DNA from 2 places in the Paenibacillus sp. D9 genome. Region 1 is predicted to be linked to the other one. Evidence: riboswitches for the same ligand, from Rfam matches in the RefSeq annotation. Region 1 holds a riboswitch; the other holds the start of a gene.
The links. A riboswitch is a leader RNA that binds a small molecule or an ion and turns the genes downstream of it on or off. The one in region 1 is predicted to bind thiamine pyrophosphate.
Positions count from the first base shown of each region.

Region 2: another riboswitch for thiamine pyrophosphate. It lies ahead of VE23_RS18480 (ECF transporter S component); the one in region 1 lies ahead of thiC (phosphomethylpyrimidine synthase ThiC).

Region 1 is NZ_JZEJ01000001.1:5,447,674-5,454,928, reverse strand. It holds gene thiO (glycine oxidase ThiO) at 1-469, opposite strand, end outside; gene VE23_RS24380 (thiazole synthase) at 466-1,257, opposite strand; gene thiE (thiamine phosphate synthase) at 1,498-2,379, opposite strand; gene VE23_RS24370 (ThiF family adenylyltransferase) at 2,366-3,595, opposite strand; gene thiC (phosphomethylpyrimidine synthase ThiC) at 3,588-5,348, opposite strand; TPP riboswitch at 5,610-5,714, opposite strand; gene VE23_RS24360 (hypothetical protein) at 5,993-6,451, opposite strand; gene VE23_RS24355 (DUF4279 domain-containing protein) at 6,876-7,255, opposite strand, start outside.
Region 2 is NZ_JZEJ01000001.1:4,108,081-4,115,335, reverse strand. It holds gene VE23_RS18495 (taurine ABC transporter substrate-binding protein) at 1-849, shown strand, start outside; gene VE23_RS18490 (ABC transporter ATP-binding protein) at 907-1,824, shown strand; gene ssuD (FMNH2-dependent alkanesulfonate monooxygenase) at 1,945-3,069, shown strand; TPP riboswitch at 3,130-3,239, shown strand; gene VE23_RS18480 (ECF transporter S component) at 3,393-3,998, shown strand; gene VE23_RS18475 (ABC transporter ATP-binding protein) at 4,003-5,685, shown strand; gene VE23_RS18470 (energy-coupling factor transporter transmembrane component T family protein) at 5,676-6,464, shown strand; gene VE23_RS18465 (M28 family metallopeptidase) at 6,687-7,255, opposite strand, start outside.

The DNA.
Region 1 (7,255 bases):
GGGGAGCCTCGACATGGGCTTCGGACGGCGTGTAGATGCCGCCCGCCGCTCCCCGCGCGAGAAGCGGCTCCATACGGGCGAGCTCGGCGGCGCTCAGCAGCTCGGCTCCGCTGCCGGCCGCCCGCTGCCAGTCCAGTCTCGAGCGCAGCGGGAGCAGATCCGCTTCATGATAAGCGACGCCGACGCTGCCGGTGCGCTTGAGCCCGGCCTTCATGCCGCTGGCTTCCTCGATTGCTGCCGTCCAATCCGGGTAACGGAGCAGGCTGCCGGCGCAAAGATGGAAGAAAGCGTCCGGCTGGTCGGCATTTTCCGAGAACGGTGCCAGCATGCCCGCCGCCGCTCCCGTTGCCTGGCCGCCGAAGCCGCCCTTTTCAATGATGGTCACCTCGCGGCCTCCGCCTCTGGCCGCCTCGTAAGCGCAGCTCAGCCCGATGATGCCGCCTCCGAGGATAAGCACCCTTTCCTTCACAGCCTCCACGCTCCCGAGCGATCGGCTTGGCGCGTGTACAGAGCGCCGGCTTCCGTACTGCTCGCAGAAGCATAGGGAAGCGCGGGGATGCGGCCGGCCAGCCTGGCCAGCCGGCCGGCGCGGATCGCGAGCGCCATCGCTTCGGCCATCGCCACCGGATCAGCCGCCCGCGCCACCGGCGTATTGGCCAGCACGGCCGATGCCCCCAGCTCCATCGCCTGAGCGGCGTCCTTCGCCGAGCCGATTCCGGCGTCCACGATGACGGGGACCGGCGATTCCTCCGCGATCAGTCCGAGGTTGTACGGGTTCAGGATGCCGAGCCCGGTTCCGATCGGTGCGCCGCCCGGCATGACGGCCGCCGCTCCGGCTTCGGCCAGTCTCCGGCAGAGGATGGGGTCGTCGGAGGTGTAAGGCAGCACCGTAAAGCCTTCGGCGACAAGCCTTTCCGTCGCTCGCAGAGTCTCCAGCGGGTCGGGCAGCAGCGTGCGGGAATCGGCGCTGATCTCCACCTTGATCCAGCTGCCGAGCCCTGCCGCTCTGGCCAGGCGCGCGATCCTCACCGCCTCGTCCGCATTGCCTGCGCCCGACGTATTGGGGAGGTAGATCCGCTTTTCTTCGGGCAGATGCTGCAGGATCGAATCGTCTTCAAGCTGCTCCAGGTTGACGCGGCGGACGGCGAACGTAATGACCTCCGCACCGCTTGCCCGGAGCGCCTGCTGCATGACGGCCGGGCTCGGGAAACGGCCCGTTCCGAGGAAGAATCGCGAAGAGAGCCTTGTCCCGCCCACTGTCCAGACATCCCGGCCCAGCTCCAGCTCAGGCTGAAGCTTCGAATCGACAGCGGTTGGACAACCCGTTCGAGGCTCTGTTTGAACTACGACCAAAGCATCTGTCTGAGCCTCTGTTCGAGCCACTGTTTGAGTCTCTGATTGAGCCTCTGTCTGAGCCTCTGTCTGAGCCTCTGTCTGAGCCTCTGTTCGAGCCTCTGTTCGCGGCTCAGCTTGAACCCCCATTTGATCTTCCATCACTCAGCCTCCCCCTACAAAGTGGACCAGCTCGATCTGCATTCCATCCGCCAGCCGATGGCGGCTCCAATTTCCGCGCGCCAGGATGATTCCATCCGCTTCGGCGACAATTCTCTGGCCGGACAGGCCGTGAAATTCGACCAGCTCCTGCAGAGTCGATGAATGCGTAAAGATTTCCTTGCCGTTCAATGTGAGGCGAAGCGGATGGCCCGGTCGGGAACCAGCCTCGGATGAGTCGGTCCGACCGGTTGCAGCCTCGCTTGCGGCAGCGATCAGGCTCCGCAGCTCCCGGCAGACAGCTGCGGGATCGGAGCTGCCGACAACCGCGGAGACGGCGCACAATCTCCTCGCCCCTGCGGCGAGCACCTCGCCTGCATTGCCGGGATGGATGCCGCCGATTGCCGTCCATGGAATGCGAACATGCCGCGCAGCCTGGCGGACGTATTCCAACGTGACCGCCGCCCGGCCCGGCTTGGTTGCCGTCGGATACACCGGCCCGACTCCGATATAGTCGGCGCCGGCCGTCTCGGCCTTCAAGGCCTGCTCCAGGCTGTGGGTGCTGATTCCGACGATCCGTTCCGGACCGAGCAGCTCCCTCGCATCCGCGATGGACAGATCGTCCTGGCCGAGATGGACGCCGTCGGCATCGGATTCAAGCGCGAGCAGGGGATGGTCGTTCACGATGAACGGCACTCCGTACTCCCTCGTAAGCCTGCGCAGCAGGCCCGCTTTCTCTCCCAGCTCCCGCAGCGAAGCTTTTTTGTCCCGCAGCTGCAGGATATCGGCTCCCCCCTCAAGCGTCTCCCGCATGACATCCTCCAGCCTTCTTCCGGGATGGCAGCCCTCGCCCGTAATGACGTACAGGCTGAACTCAAGCTTCTTCATCCTTGGCCTCTCTCTCCGGCGCATCCGCGCCCAAATAATGCCGACACCATTCCCAAGCCGTGTCAGGGTCCGCCGCGCCTTGCGCAAGCACTCTGCCGTCCGGAAACACGACAAGCTTCCCGTTGTCCGGGAGCGCTGCCCGCAGCAGATAAGGATTTAGCGTCAGCCGGCAGCCCAGCCTCTCCAGCCTTTTCTCATACGTTCCGGGTTCGGCAGGCTCCAGCTGCAGCTGGAACGAATCGCGGCCGCACAGAACGGCTATGTTCTGGCGGCGGGTGCTTCCGGCTGCTTCCGAGGCTGCTTCCGAGGCTGCTTTCGGAAGGAGCTCTCGACCTGTTCCCCATAGAGACTCCGCTTCTTCATCCTCCCGCCAAGCATCCTGCGTTCCCGGACGTGTCCCTCCCCCCCTCCGTTCCTGCACCGCTCTTGCGTTGCCGCAGATCGAACAGAGCCTTGACGGTCCGGGCAGCTTCGTTTCGCGCATCGCGTATGGCCACACAGAGGCGGAGACGAGCGTCCGGCGCATACCTTCCCTATCGCCTGCCAGCCATTTGAGCGCTTCAGCCGCCTGCAGCGCCGCGACCATCTCCACGGCCGGCGAGATCATGCCCGCCGTCTCGCAGGTCTGCCCGCTGTCCTGCTCCTCCTCGCCGCCGATCAGGCAGCGCAGGCAGCAGGTCGCGCCGGGAATGAGCGGAGCGCTCATTCCGGCCGCCCCGGCGACGCCGCCGTACAGGAAAGGAATGCCGGCACGGAAGCCGTATTCGCTCAGCACAAGCCTGGCCGCGGCATTGTCCGTACCGTCCAGCACCAGATCGCAGCCGCACGCGATCTTCTCCAGCACGCCGGGGGCCGTGAAATCGGCGGCAAACGCCTTGACTTCCACCATGCCGTTGATCCGTCTCAGCTTCCGCGCGGCGGCCTCCGCCTTGGGAAGCGCCAGCCGGGCATCCTCTTCGTCGAACAGCATCTGGCGCTGCAGATTGCTGAATTCCACGTAGTCGCGGTCGGCAAGCCGCAGCTCGCCTACCCCGGCCCGGGCCATATGCTGCGCCAGCGAAGCTCCGAGCGAGCCGGTACCGGCGACAAGCACGACGGCCTGGCCGATCCGCCGCTGTCCTTTCCAACCGATGGGAGCAAAGCGGATTTGCCTGGAATACCGTTCCTGAATGGCTTCTTGCGCCTCGGATCGGCTTGTTGCCGCCTGCTCAAGCATAGATGCTGCCGCCTCCGGCCTTGAACGCCTCCGCCTGCTCCTTCATGCCCGCCTCGATCGCCTCCGCCGTGTCCAGCCCTTCCCTCTCCGCGTAATCCCGAATGTCCTGCGTGATCCTCATGCTGCAGAACTTCGGCCCGCACATGGAGCAGAAATGAGCGCTCTTGGCGCCTTCCGCAGGGAGCGTCTCGTCGTGGTAGCTCATAGCCCGCTCGGGATCGAGCGACAGATGGAACTGGTCGCGCCAGCGGAATTCGAATCTGGCCTTGGACAGAGCGTCGTCGCGCTTTCGCGCCTGCGGATGGCCCTTGGCGAGATCGGCGGCGTGGGCGGCGATCTTGTAGGTGATGACGCCTTCCTTCACATCCTCCCGGTTCGGCAGCCCCAGATGCTCCTTGGGCGTCACATAACAAAGCATCGCCGTACCGAACCAGCCGATCATCGCCGCCCCGATCGCGCTTGTGATATGGTCGTAGCCCGGCGCGATGTCCGTCGTGAGCGGACCGAGCGTGTAGAAGGGAGCCTCGTCGCAGACCGCGAGCTGGCGGTCCATATTTTCCTTGATCAGATGCATCGGAACATGGCCCGGACCTTCGATCATGACCTGCACATCATGCTTCCAGGCAATCTTGGTCAGCTCGCCGAGCGTGTCCAGCTCCGCGAACTGCGCCTCGTCGTTGGCGTCCGCGATCGATCCCGGCCTCAGCCCGTCGCCCAGCGAGAAGGTCACGTCGTAAGCTTTCATGATTTCGCAGATATCCTCGAAATGCGTGTACAGGAAGTTCTCCCTATGGTGGACGAGGCACCAGGCGGCCATGATGGAGCCTCCCCGGCTGACGATGCCCGTAACGCGCTTCGCGGTCAGCGGCACATATCGGAGCAGCACGCCGGCATGGATGGTGAAATAATCGACTCCCTGCTCCGCCTGCTCGATCAGCGTATCGCGGAACACCTCCCAGTTGAGGTCCTCCGCCTTGCCGTTCACCTTCTCCAGCGCCTGATAGATCGGCACGGTCCCGACCGGAACCGGGGAGTTGCGGATGATCCATTCCCTCGTTGTATGGATGTTCTTGCCGGTGGACAAATCCATGATCGTATCGGCCCCCCAGCGGGTCGCCCACGTCATCTTCTCCACCTCCTCCTCGATCGAGGAGGTCACGGCGGAGTTGCCGATGTTGGCGTTGATCTTCACGTGGAAATGCCGCCCGATGATCATCGGCTCGCTCTCGGGATGGTTGACGTTGGCCGGAATGACCGCTCTTCCCGCCGCGACCTCGGAGCGTACGAATTCAGCTTCCATCCCTTCCCTCAAGGCGATGAACTCCATCTCGGGAGTCACGATGCCCTGCCTTGCGTAATGCAATTGGGTGACATTTTTCCCAGTCAGGGCTCTCCGCGGCAGCCTGCCGGATGGCGGGAAAATATCCGCTCCCCTTGCGGCCGCCTTGACTGCGTCGGAGAAGCCGTTGTCCTCGGGAAGGACGATTCGGCCCTCGTATTCCTCCGTATCCGCCCGTTCTGCGATCCAGCTCCTTCGCATGAGCGGCAAGCCTCTCGCGACATCTGCCTCGTAATCGGTGTCCGTGTAAGGACCGCTTGCGTCATAGATTCGCAGAGGCTCATTCGGGATGGAAACTCCCCGCACCTCGCTGTCCGACAGCGCGATTTCCCTCATCGGAACCATGATATCCTCCCGGCTTCCCTGCATGTAGACTTTGCGGCTGCCCGGCAGCGGCTCGGTATGTATGGCCATGGATAATCAAAAGCCCCCTTAACGGATGATGATATCCGCCAGGGGGCTGCACGCTTGGAAATGCCGGTCATGCCTTTAGTTCCCGATGGTCTGCACGAAAAACGCAGGCTGTCCGGGACACTCTACTGGCCGCTTCCGCCTTCATCGGCAGATTGCGGCAAGCAGATTGGTTGCGCCTATTTCTCCGCCGCCTCCCGCCGAAGGACGGCAAAAAGCCGCCTCCGGTCTGGAAGCGGCGAAAAGAGGCACAGGCCAAATAAAAGGCATGTTCGACCACTTTCCTACGCTGGCATGACCCAGATCAGGTTCGAAGGGACCAAAGCTTACGCTTTATCTCAGCCCGTGCGGGCGCCCCTAGTGGATATCTTGGTATGACTATAAGTCGGGTGGGGGAAGTTGTCAACTAGTGACCAACAGGTCTGTAAAGAATTTTGTGTAAACTCACCAAAGGTGAATGTATCGTCATAGCGCTATTTAGGGTGCAAAAGTAAAGCATTGACGCACGCACAACAGACTCATGAAATTTATATACATGCATGAACATAGATTAGATGTATTATTGGCTGAATGATGCCTTTATTCGACACACTGGGTAGCCCCACCAAAAAATAAAGCGGTTAGCTTAGAAACAGCCTCATAAAGCTCTATAATTTTGAAGCCTTCGGTTCGTATGCGGCAATTACATCCACAATAGAATCAACCGCTAAAAAAGAAAAGTGAAAGAAAGTTTCTGATTCAGCAATCCCATATGACTGTAGTGATAGCCAATGAATGTATTCCGAATTAGTCACCTTGAAGAAGGTATTGTCACTAAAGAACTCTGTGCCGTATCGCCCATCAAGATTATTTATCGTACTAAAACTTTCATCTGTACTTCTGTACGCACGTACTGAATCCTCGAATAGTACCTCTACTCTTTTAGATTCATCATTTGCATCGGAAAGCAGTATACGAAATCCATTGATACTGTCAGAGATTGATTCAACATAATACTTAGATGACAAGTCACTGCCAACTTCAACTTCCCATCTTTGCCAGTTCTTCTCCAAAAGTAACTTCCCTACCTTACCTCCCGGAATATCTTTCACATCAGTTACACCCATATTATTAAAATTACATCCTGACAGTATAATTGTCGTGTTATTCCTCCGATTAGTTGCGATGACTTTTCAATGGATTGCCCTCTCAGTGTCTATATCGAGAAAGGGTATTGTTCAGTTGCGAAAAATTATGAAAAAAACCGCAGAAAACGAAGATAACAAAAAACAGGTCAATCATGGTGGCATCTGACAATAGCTGCCAATAACTTGGCTAATATAGACCTATTAAATGTATCGGCATTTCGATATTTAGGTATAAAAATTAAAGCATTGATGTGCGTACAATTTACTTCAAGAAATCCTTACACGGGTATCACATGGGTTAGATGTATTATTGGTTGAATGATGGGTTCATTCAGCACTGGGTAGCCCCTGCCTAAGAAAAAACCTTGAAAGGCACGAAGCCAATCAAGGTGAATTCTGTGATTTAAGAATAAATATAGAGATCAATATCGACCTCAGCACCTATTTGATGAATAAAACTAATTGCTTCTTTATTGAAATTCATTGCTGGCTTTTGGTTTTCTTCAATGTTTATTACAATTGAAACGAGTATCTCAAGATTATGTGCCTTTTTTAATTCGATCAACTTTTCAGATTCCCCTTGAAATCGTTCAATAATTTCGCTCAATTGATCATTGATGTCGAGCGATTCTTGATATCCCGTACTAAAACTCCAGCATGATTTTTTTCTTACTATAGGTTTTCCCTCGACGCTATCCCCTTTTCTCCAAGAAGTATGAGGTTGAATATTAAGCTGATCTGTGATGATTTGAGGATTGAAATCATCACCATAAATATCGAACT
Region 2 (7,255 bases), 1.3 Mb from region 1:
AAGAAATTTCCCGGCGTCAAAGTCTCGTGGCTGAAGTTCGACGCCGGCCGCGACGTCAACACTGCCATGGCGGGCGGCAGCATCGACTTCGGCATGGTCGGCACGCCGCCGGGAGCTTCCGGCATCGCGCAGGGACTGCCCGACGAGATCTATTACATCCACGACATCATCGGCGAGAGCGAGGCGCTCGTCGTGAAGACTTCCGCAGGCATCGGCAGCCTGGAGGATCTGAAGGGCAAGACGATCGCCACCACATTCAGCTCTACTTCCCATTTCAGCCTGCTCTCCGCCTTGAAGCAGAAGAACATCGATCCGTCGGGAATCAAGATCATCGACATGCCCGCCCCCGAAATGGCCGCAGCGTGGCAGAGGGGCGACATCGACGGAGCCTACATCTGGCAGCCCGTGCAGTCCAAGCTGATCGCGGACGGCGGCAAGGTCATCGTCACCTCCAAGGAAGTGGCGGCCGGAGGCGGCATTACCGGAGAATTCGGCGTCGTGAGCAAGGAGTTCGCCTCCAAGTATCCGGAAGCCGTCAAAGGCTACATCGAGGTGCTCGACGAGGGGACCAAGTATTACCGGGACCATGCCGAGGAAGCGTCCGGCCTGCTCGCCAAGGAGCTCGGCCTGTCCCCGGAAGAGACGCTGACGGCGATGAAGCAGATCACCGTGCTGGACGCCTCCGAGCAGACTCTTCCCGAGTATATGGGCACGCCCGACAAGCCCGGCGCCTTCGGGGCGCTGCTGAAGGAAACGGCCGATTTCCTCGTCGAGCAGAAGTCGATCAAATCCGCGCCCGGCCTGAAGACGTTCCAGGAAGCGATCCGAAGCGATCTTTATTTGAAGTAACGGCCTGAGGCGGGCGTATCGCCCGCATGCCATTACCGTCCTTAAGGAGGATCCGCCATGACCGTGACAGCCCAACGAACGGGCGCCGCATCCGTGCCTGTGCCGCCGCCCGGCGAAGCCGCTGCGGGCCGCATCCGTCTGGAGCATATCTCCCTTCGCTACGGCCCGGCTTCACCGACTGCCCCTTCCGTGCTGCAGGACATCGGCCTGGAGCTGGCGGGAGATGAATTCATCTGTGTCCTCGGTCCGTCCGGATGCGGCAAGTCCTCCCTGCTGAACCTGATCGCAGGGTATATCCAGCCGTCGGAGGGACGCATCGTCATTGACGGAGCACAGCATTCCGCTCCGGACACCAAGGTCGGCGTCGTCTTCCAGCATGCCAACCTGTTCCCGTGGCTTTCCGTTGCCCGCAATGTCGAGTTCGGCCTGAAAATGGCCGGCATGCCCAAAGCCGAGCGCCGCCGCAAGGCACAAGCCTATCTGGAGCTGGTCGGCCTTGCCTCCGCAGCGTCCATGTATCCCCACCAGCTGTCGGGAGGCATGAAACAGCGGGCCGCCATCGCCCGCACGCTGGCCGCCGACCCCAGCATCATCCTCATGGATGAGCCGTTCAGCGCGCTGGACGCCCTGACGCGCGAGTCCATGCAGACTCATGTCGGCGAGATCTGGAGGAAAACGGGCAAATGCATTCTTTTCATCACGCATGATGTCGACGAAGCGCTGCTGCTCGGCCGGCGCATCCTGCTCCTGCATCCGTCTCCGGGAAGGATCGTCGAGGACTTCGCCAATCCTCTGCATGCGGAAGGAAAGGCTCCGCTGCGATCCAGCCGGGAGTTCGCCGAGCTCCGCGAATGGCTGATCGGGCGCATCGCGGACGGGGCGCCGTCAGGCGCAGCCCGGCAAGGGCGCACCGGACGAGCGGAAGCCATGCCGCTGGGAGGCCCGTCCTCCAGGCAGGAGCCGTACCGTCCTTAGATTCATCGTTCAGACGGAAAGACGGGAGCTATTCCATTCCTAGGTTGCCAGCCTGCCGGGTGCTTCCCGTTCATAAATTCGACATCAGGCAAATCGGACAATAATGCAGGAGGAGACATCATGGAACTATTCTGGTACCTCCCTACAATGGGAGACGGGCGCTACTTGGGCACGACGCAAGGCGCCAAAATAACCGACTTGCCTTATTTCCGGCAAATCGCCCAGGCCGTCGACAGGCTCGGCTATACCGGCATGCTCGTGCCGACAGGCCATGCCTGCGAGGACGGCTGGGTCGTCGCATCCGCGCTCATGACCGCCACGGAGCGCCTGCGTTTTCTCGTGGCGGTCCGCCCGGCAGGCGTCTCGGTGACGATCGCCGCCCGCATGGCCGCTACGTTCGAGAGGCTCTCCTCGGGCAGGCTGCTCGTGAACGTCGTCACCGGCGGAGATCCGCATGAAATGCGGGGTGACGGCATTTTTCTGAGCCACGCCGACCGGTACGAGGCTACCGACGAGTTCCTGCAAGTATGGCATCGCCTGATGGCCGGCGAGGAGGTCACCTTCCGCGGCAGGCATATCCAGGTGGAAGGGGCCCGGCTCCAATACCCTCCCTTCGGCCGCAAGTCGCCGCCGCTCTATATCGGAGCCTCCTCGGAAGCCGGCCATGCCGTCGCCGCCAAGCATATCGACACCTATCTGACCTGGGCCGAAACGCCGGAGATGGTTGCGGCCAAAATCGCCGACGTCCGCTCCCGCGCCCAGGCTCTCGGCAGGCAGGTCGACATCGGCCTGCGGGTGCAGATCATCGTCCGGGAGACGGCGGAGGAAGCCTGGGCCGCAGCCCGCCGGCTCATCCGCCATGTCAGCGAGGAGGACGCCCGGAGCGCGCAGGCCGTGCTGGACCGGTTCGATTCGGTCGGGCAGCGCCGCATGACACAGCTGGTCCGCGACAGCGAAGGGCAGGACGAGATCGCTCCCAACCTGTGGACCGGCATCGGCCGCGTGCGCGGCGGCGTCGGCACCGCGCTCGTCGGCGATCCCGAATCGGTGGCGCTTCGCCTGAAGGAGTACGCCGCGCTCGGCATCGACAGGTTCATCCTGTCGGGCTACCCCCACCTGGAGGAGGCGTACCGCATCGCGGAGCTTCTGTTCCCGCTGCTGCCCGTGTCCAGCCCGACCCGCCCCCCGGAGCCGGACTGGTCGCCGATGGGCGAGCTGCTCGCGGAAAATATCGCTCCCCGCTGACCGCCGGCCATAATCCCTCTTGCCGCTTCCCGATTTTCACGTTATAGTAAGGACAATTTCCATAGCATGCATGGGGGCTCGATGAAGTCGGGCTGAGACTGCGGCCGTATGCCGCTGACCATTGATCTGATCTGGGTAATGCCAGCGTAGAGAGAATGCACCGCGCCGCCGGGCTTGCGCCCATCCTGCGCGGATATGCCTTTATTCCCTCTGCCCGCCGGCTTCCGGCGGGCTTTTCCTATGCCCCCGGAGGAGGTCGGGCCGGGTCAGCAGCCATCTGTGGGGAACATTCCAATTTTCCTTGAGAGGGAGTCTGATTTCTTATGTCCACCGCCATGCCCAATGCCGACCGTCCAAAAGGACTGACGCTCGCCGACATTCTCGTCACGCTTGTCGTAGCCGTCGTTTTCGGCATCATCTACCGCATCTGGAATCCGATGTACGACATTCTCAAGCCGCTCGGCCTGCATGCGGAGCAGCTCAGCTACGGCATGTGGTTCATGGCCGGCACCTTCGCCTTCCTCCTGATCCGCAAGCCCGGGGCCGCGCTGCTCGCCGAGACGGCCGCGGCCGCGCTGGAAGCGTTCATGGGCGGATCGTGGGGAGCCTCGACGCTCGTCTATGGAGTGCTGCAGGGTCTCGGAGCCGAAATCATCTTCGCCGCCTTCCTGTACCGGAAGGCAGGTCCGATCGTGACGGTCCTTGCGTCCCTGGGCTCCGCCGTCGTCTCCATCTTCATCGACGCGCATTACAGCTACATCGATAAAATGACCGCCTGGAACTACACCTTGTTCGTCTCCATGCGTCTGCTCGGCAGCGTCGTCATCGCCGGCCTGTTCGCCTGGGCGCTGGCCAAGGCGCTGGAGCGCACCGGCGTGCTGAGCCTCATCCGCCCGGCATCGGCCAAGGATTACGAGGCTCTCGGATAAGGCGATGAAAGCTGCAGACGTCATCCTAAAAGGCTGCATTCGCAGCCACACTCCGACGAACGGCGGGGAGATCGGCGCGGCTTCGACGCCGCTTGCAGCTCTCGCTCCCGCCATCGGGAGCGGCCGCTTGCCCTCTATGAATGCCTCCGGAACCGGCACCGAACGGCAGCGTCATGCCGACGAGGCTGTGCCTGCAGCGAAACGGCCGATGGCGCCCGTCCAACATGCCGGGCCTGCGGCGCGCGTAGAGAACCTGCGGCTCCGATATCCCGGAGAAGACACTCCGCTCCTCTTCAAAGGGCTGAGCCTGACCATCGAACGCGGCCAGAAGGTGCTGCTGCTCGGACCGAGCGGCTGCGGGAAGTCGACGCTGCTGCAGGTGCTCGGCGGCCTGGTGCCGGCGGCCATCCGCATCCCGATGAAGGCGGACTGCTGCCTTGTTCCCGCCCGGCCGGGCTATGTGTTCCAGGATCCGGATTCCCAGTTCTGCATGCCGTATGCCGACGAAGAAATCGCCTTCGCGCTGGAGAACGCGGGCATTGCGCGCGAGGAAATGCCGGCCCGCATCTCTCGCTGTCTCGAGGCTGTCGGCCTGTGCCTGGCAGACCCCCATTTCCCGGTAGCCGGCATGTCCCAAGGAATGAAGCAGCGGCTTGCCATCGCGGCCATGATCGCCATGGAGCCCGATGCTCTGCTGCTCGACGAGCCTACCGCCCTCCTGGACGAGGAGGGCACGCGGCAGGTATGGAGCTCGCTCCGCTCCGTCTGGGGCGGGCGGACCGTCATCATCGTCGAGCACAAGATTGCCGGCATCGCGGAAGATATGGACCGGGTCATTGTATTCGGACCCGACGGAAGCATCCAGGCCGACGGCTCTCCTCGCCTCGTGTTCCGGGAGCACCGGGATCTGCTGCGGGAATACGGCATCTGGTACCCCGGCTTCTGGGAGGACTACGATCGGAATGCCGCCATCCGCCCCGCAGCGACCGCTCCGTCGTCTGGCGTCCGTTCCGCCGAGCTGCTGCTCGAGCTGGACGGTCTGGAAGGATGGCGGGGCGGCCGGCCCAAGGTGCGGACCGGCCCGCTCGCAGTGAACGCCGGCGACTGGATCGCCGTCACCGGCGTCAACGGAGCCGGCAAGAGCACGCTGCTGCTCGCCATCATGAAGCTGATCAAGACCAAGGGAAGCCTGTACATTCCCGGCATTCCGGTCCAAAGCCTGAAAAAGCCCGGGGATATGGCCAAGCATGCCGCGCTGAGCTTCCAAAATCCCGAGTTCCAGCTCGTGACGGACTCCGTCCTCGACGAGCTCGCCTACTCCTTGCCGCGATCGCTGCGGGAACCGGAGCGCAGCAGCCGGGCAAGGACGCTCATGGAGAACTACGCGCTCGACGGCCTCGGCGGCCGCCATCCCTATCAGCTGTCGATGGGACAGAAGCGCAGGCTCAGCGTCGCAACGGCCATGGTCGGCGGCCAGCGCCTGCTGCTGCTGGATGAGCCGACCTTCGGCCTCGACGCGAGCGGCACGGTGCGGATGATGGAGCAGTTGGAACGGCTTCGCTCGGGCGGCTGCGCCATTCTCATGATCACCCACGACCCGGAGCTGGTCCGGCGCTTCGCGACCCGGCAGTGGCTAGTCGACGGCGGGCTTGTTGCGGAAAGGAGCGGCGGCACGGCATGCATCTGACCTTTTCCCATCGCGAAACCTGGCTGCATCGCGTCAACCCGACGCTGAAGCTAGCGGTGTCCGTGCTGCTGTTCGTCGCCGCCCTGTTCGTCCACAACCCCAATGTCATGGCCCTGCTCGCAGCCGCATCCCTGCTGCCGCTGCTTGCAACCGGACATCCGCCTCTGCGCGTGCTGCTGTACGCTTCCCCGTTCCTGCTTGTCTTCATCTCGTCAGCCTCCGGCATGATCATGTTCGGGACCGGCGCTACGCTCTGGTTCGAGCTCGGCCTGATCCGGATCACGGAGGAAAGCTTCTATCGCGGGCTGCATCTGGGGCTCCGCTCGCTCCAGGTCGCGGCGGTCGGACTCGCCTTCGCGCTTACGACCCGTCCGGTCGCCTTGTTCTACTCGCTCATGCAGCAGCTCCGGATGCCGTCCAAGTACGCCTACAGCTTCCTGGCCGCCCTCAATATGGTTCCGCTGCTGGCGGATGAATTCTTCACGCTCCGCCAAGCGCTCCAGATCCGGGGAGCCGGCCCCGGACGCAAAGGAATCTACGGCCGCCTGCGGATGTATGCCCTGCCGCTGCTGGCCCAGAGCATCCGGCGCGCCCACCGGATGGCCGCCGCCATGGAGGCGAGGCGCTTCCGCAGCGGCAGCGGCAAGCGCACGTACTATTACGTCTATGGCTGGTCGCGCATCGATGCCCTGTATGCGGTCTCCATCGCCGCCCTCTGGCTGCTGGCTTGGCTGCTCGGCACCCATTATCCCTTGCTTGCCGCAACCGACGTTCGTTGACGGACGAAGGCAGGAGGCAGCCGTCGCGGCGGTTCCTAAAATACCCAAACAGACCCTGGAGAACTGCTCTCTCCAGGGTCTTTTTTGTGTATGGACGTTCCTGCTATTTAAAAAATGGCTGCCTAATATGCCCTGGGGGAATCTGCGCCAATCTCTATTCCCTGAGCAGGGCATCCGTTATCCTCAGCGCCGGCGTCGGCTCTCCCATGCAGTTCCCTTGACTCAAGTCAGGCCCTTCCAGTCGATTCCCTTCAGCAGCGCGGCCGTCTCCGCATCGTCAAGCTCCCATTTTGGAGACATCCCCGTATCCGTCATTACATAGGCAACCAGGCTGGCTTTGTAGTCCTTCCCTCCGGAGTTGAACGGGTACAGCACCGAAAAAGCCGTTCCGGCGCGATCATAGACCGTGAATTCCAATCCGTTTTTCAGAACCTCTCGAGATGGAATTGTATCGGAATTCTGCATGGACGAGCTTCCCTCTCCGTTCAGCACGGATAAAAACAGAACCGAACCATTCTCCCCTTCGTAGCTGAGACTCAATTCATTGATATCCTTTTTTTCAACTGTCTTGTCCGACGTATAAATCCGATTCGGCTCCAGATCATCCAGATTGCCCGCTCCGAAAGCTTTTTCGTCCAGGATGGCAATCACGCTCCGGAGAGAATAGCGCCCCACGCTCTGCGGGAGAGAATAACCCGGATATCGATTCTGGAACTCCACTTTATCCATGTTTTGATACGGGTTCGAGACCAGCTCCCGAATGTTCTGCTCTTTATTCTCGAACAGCTCGT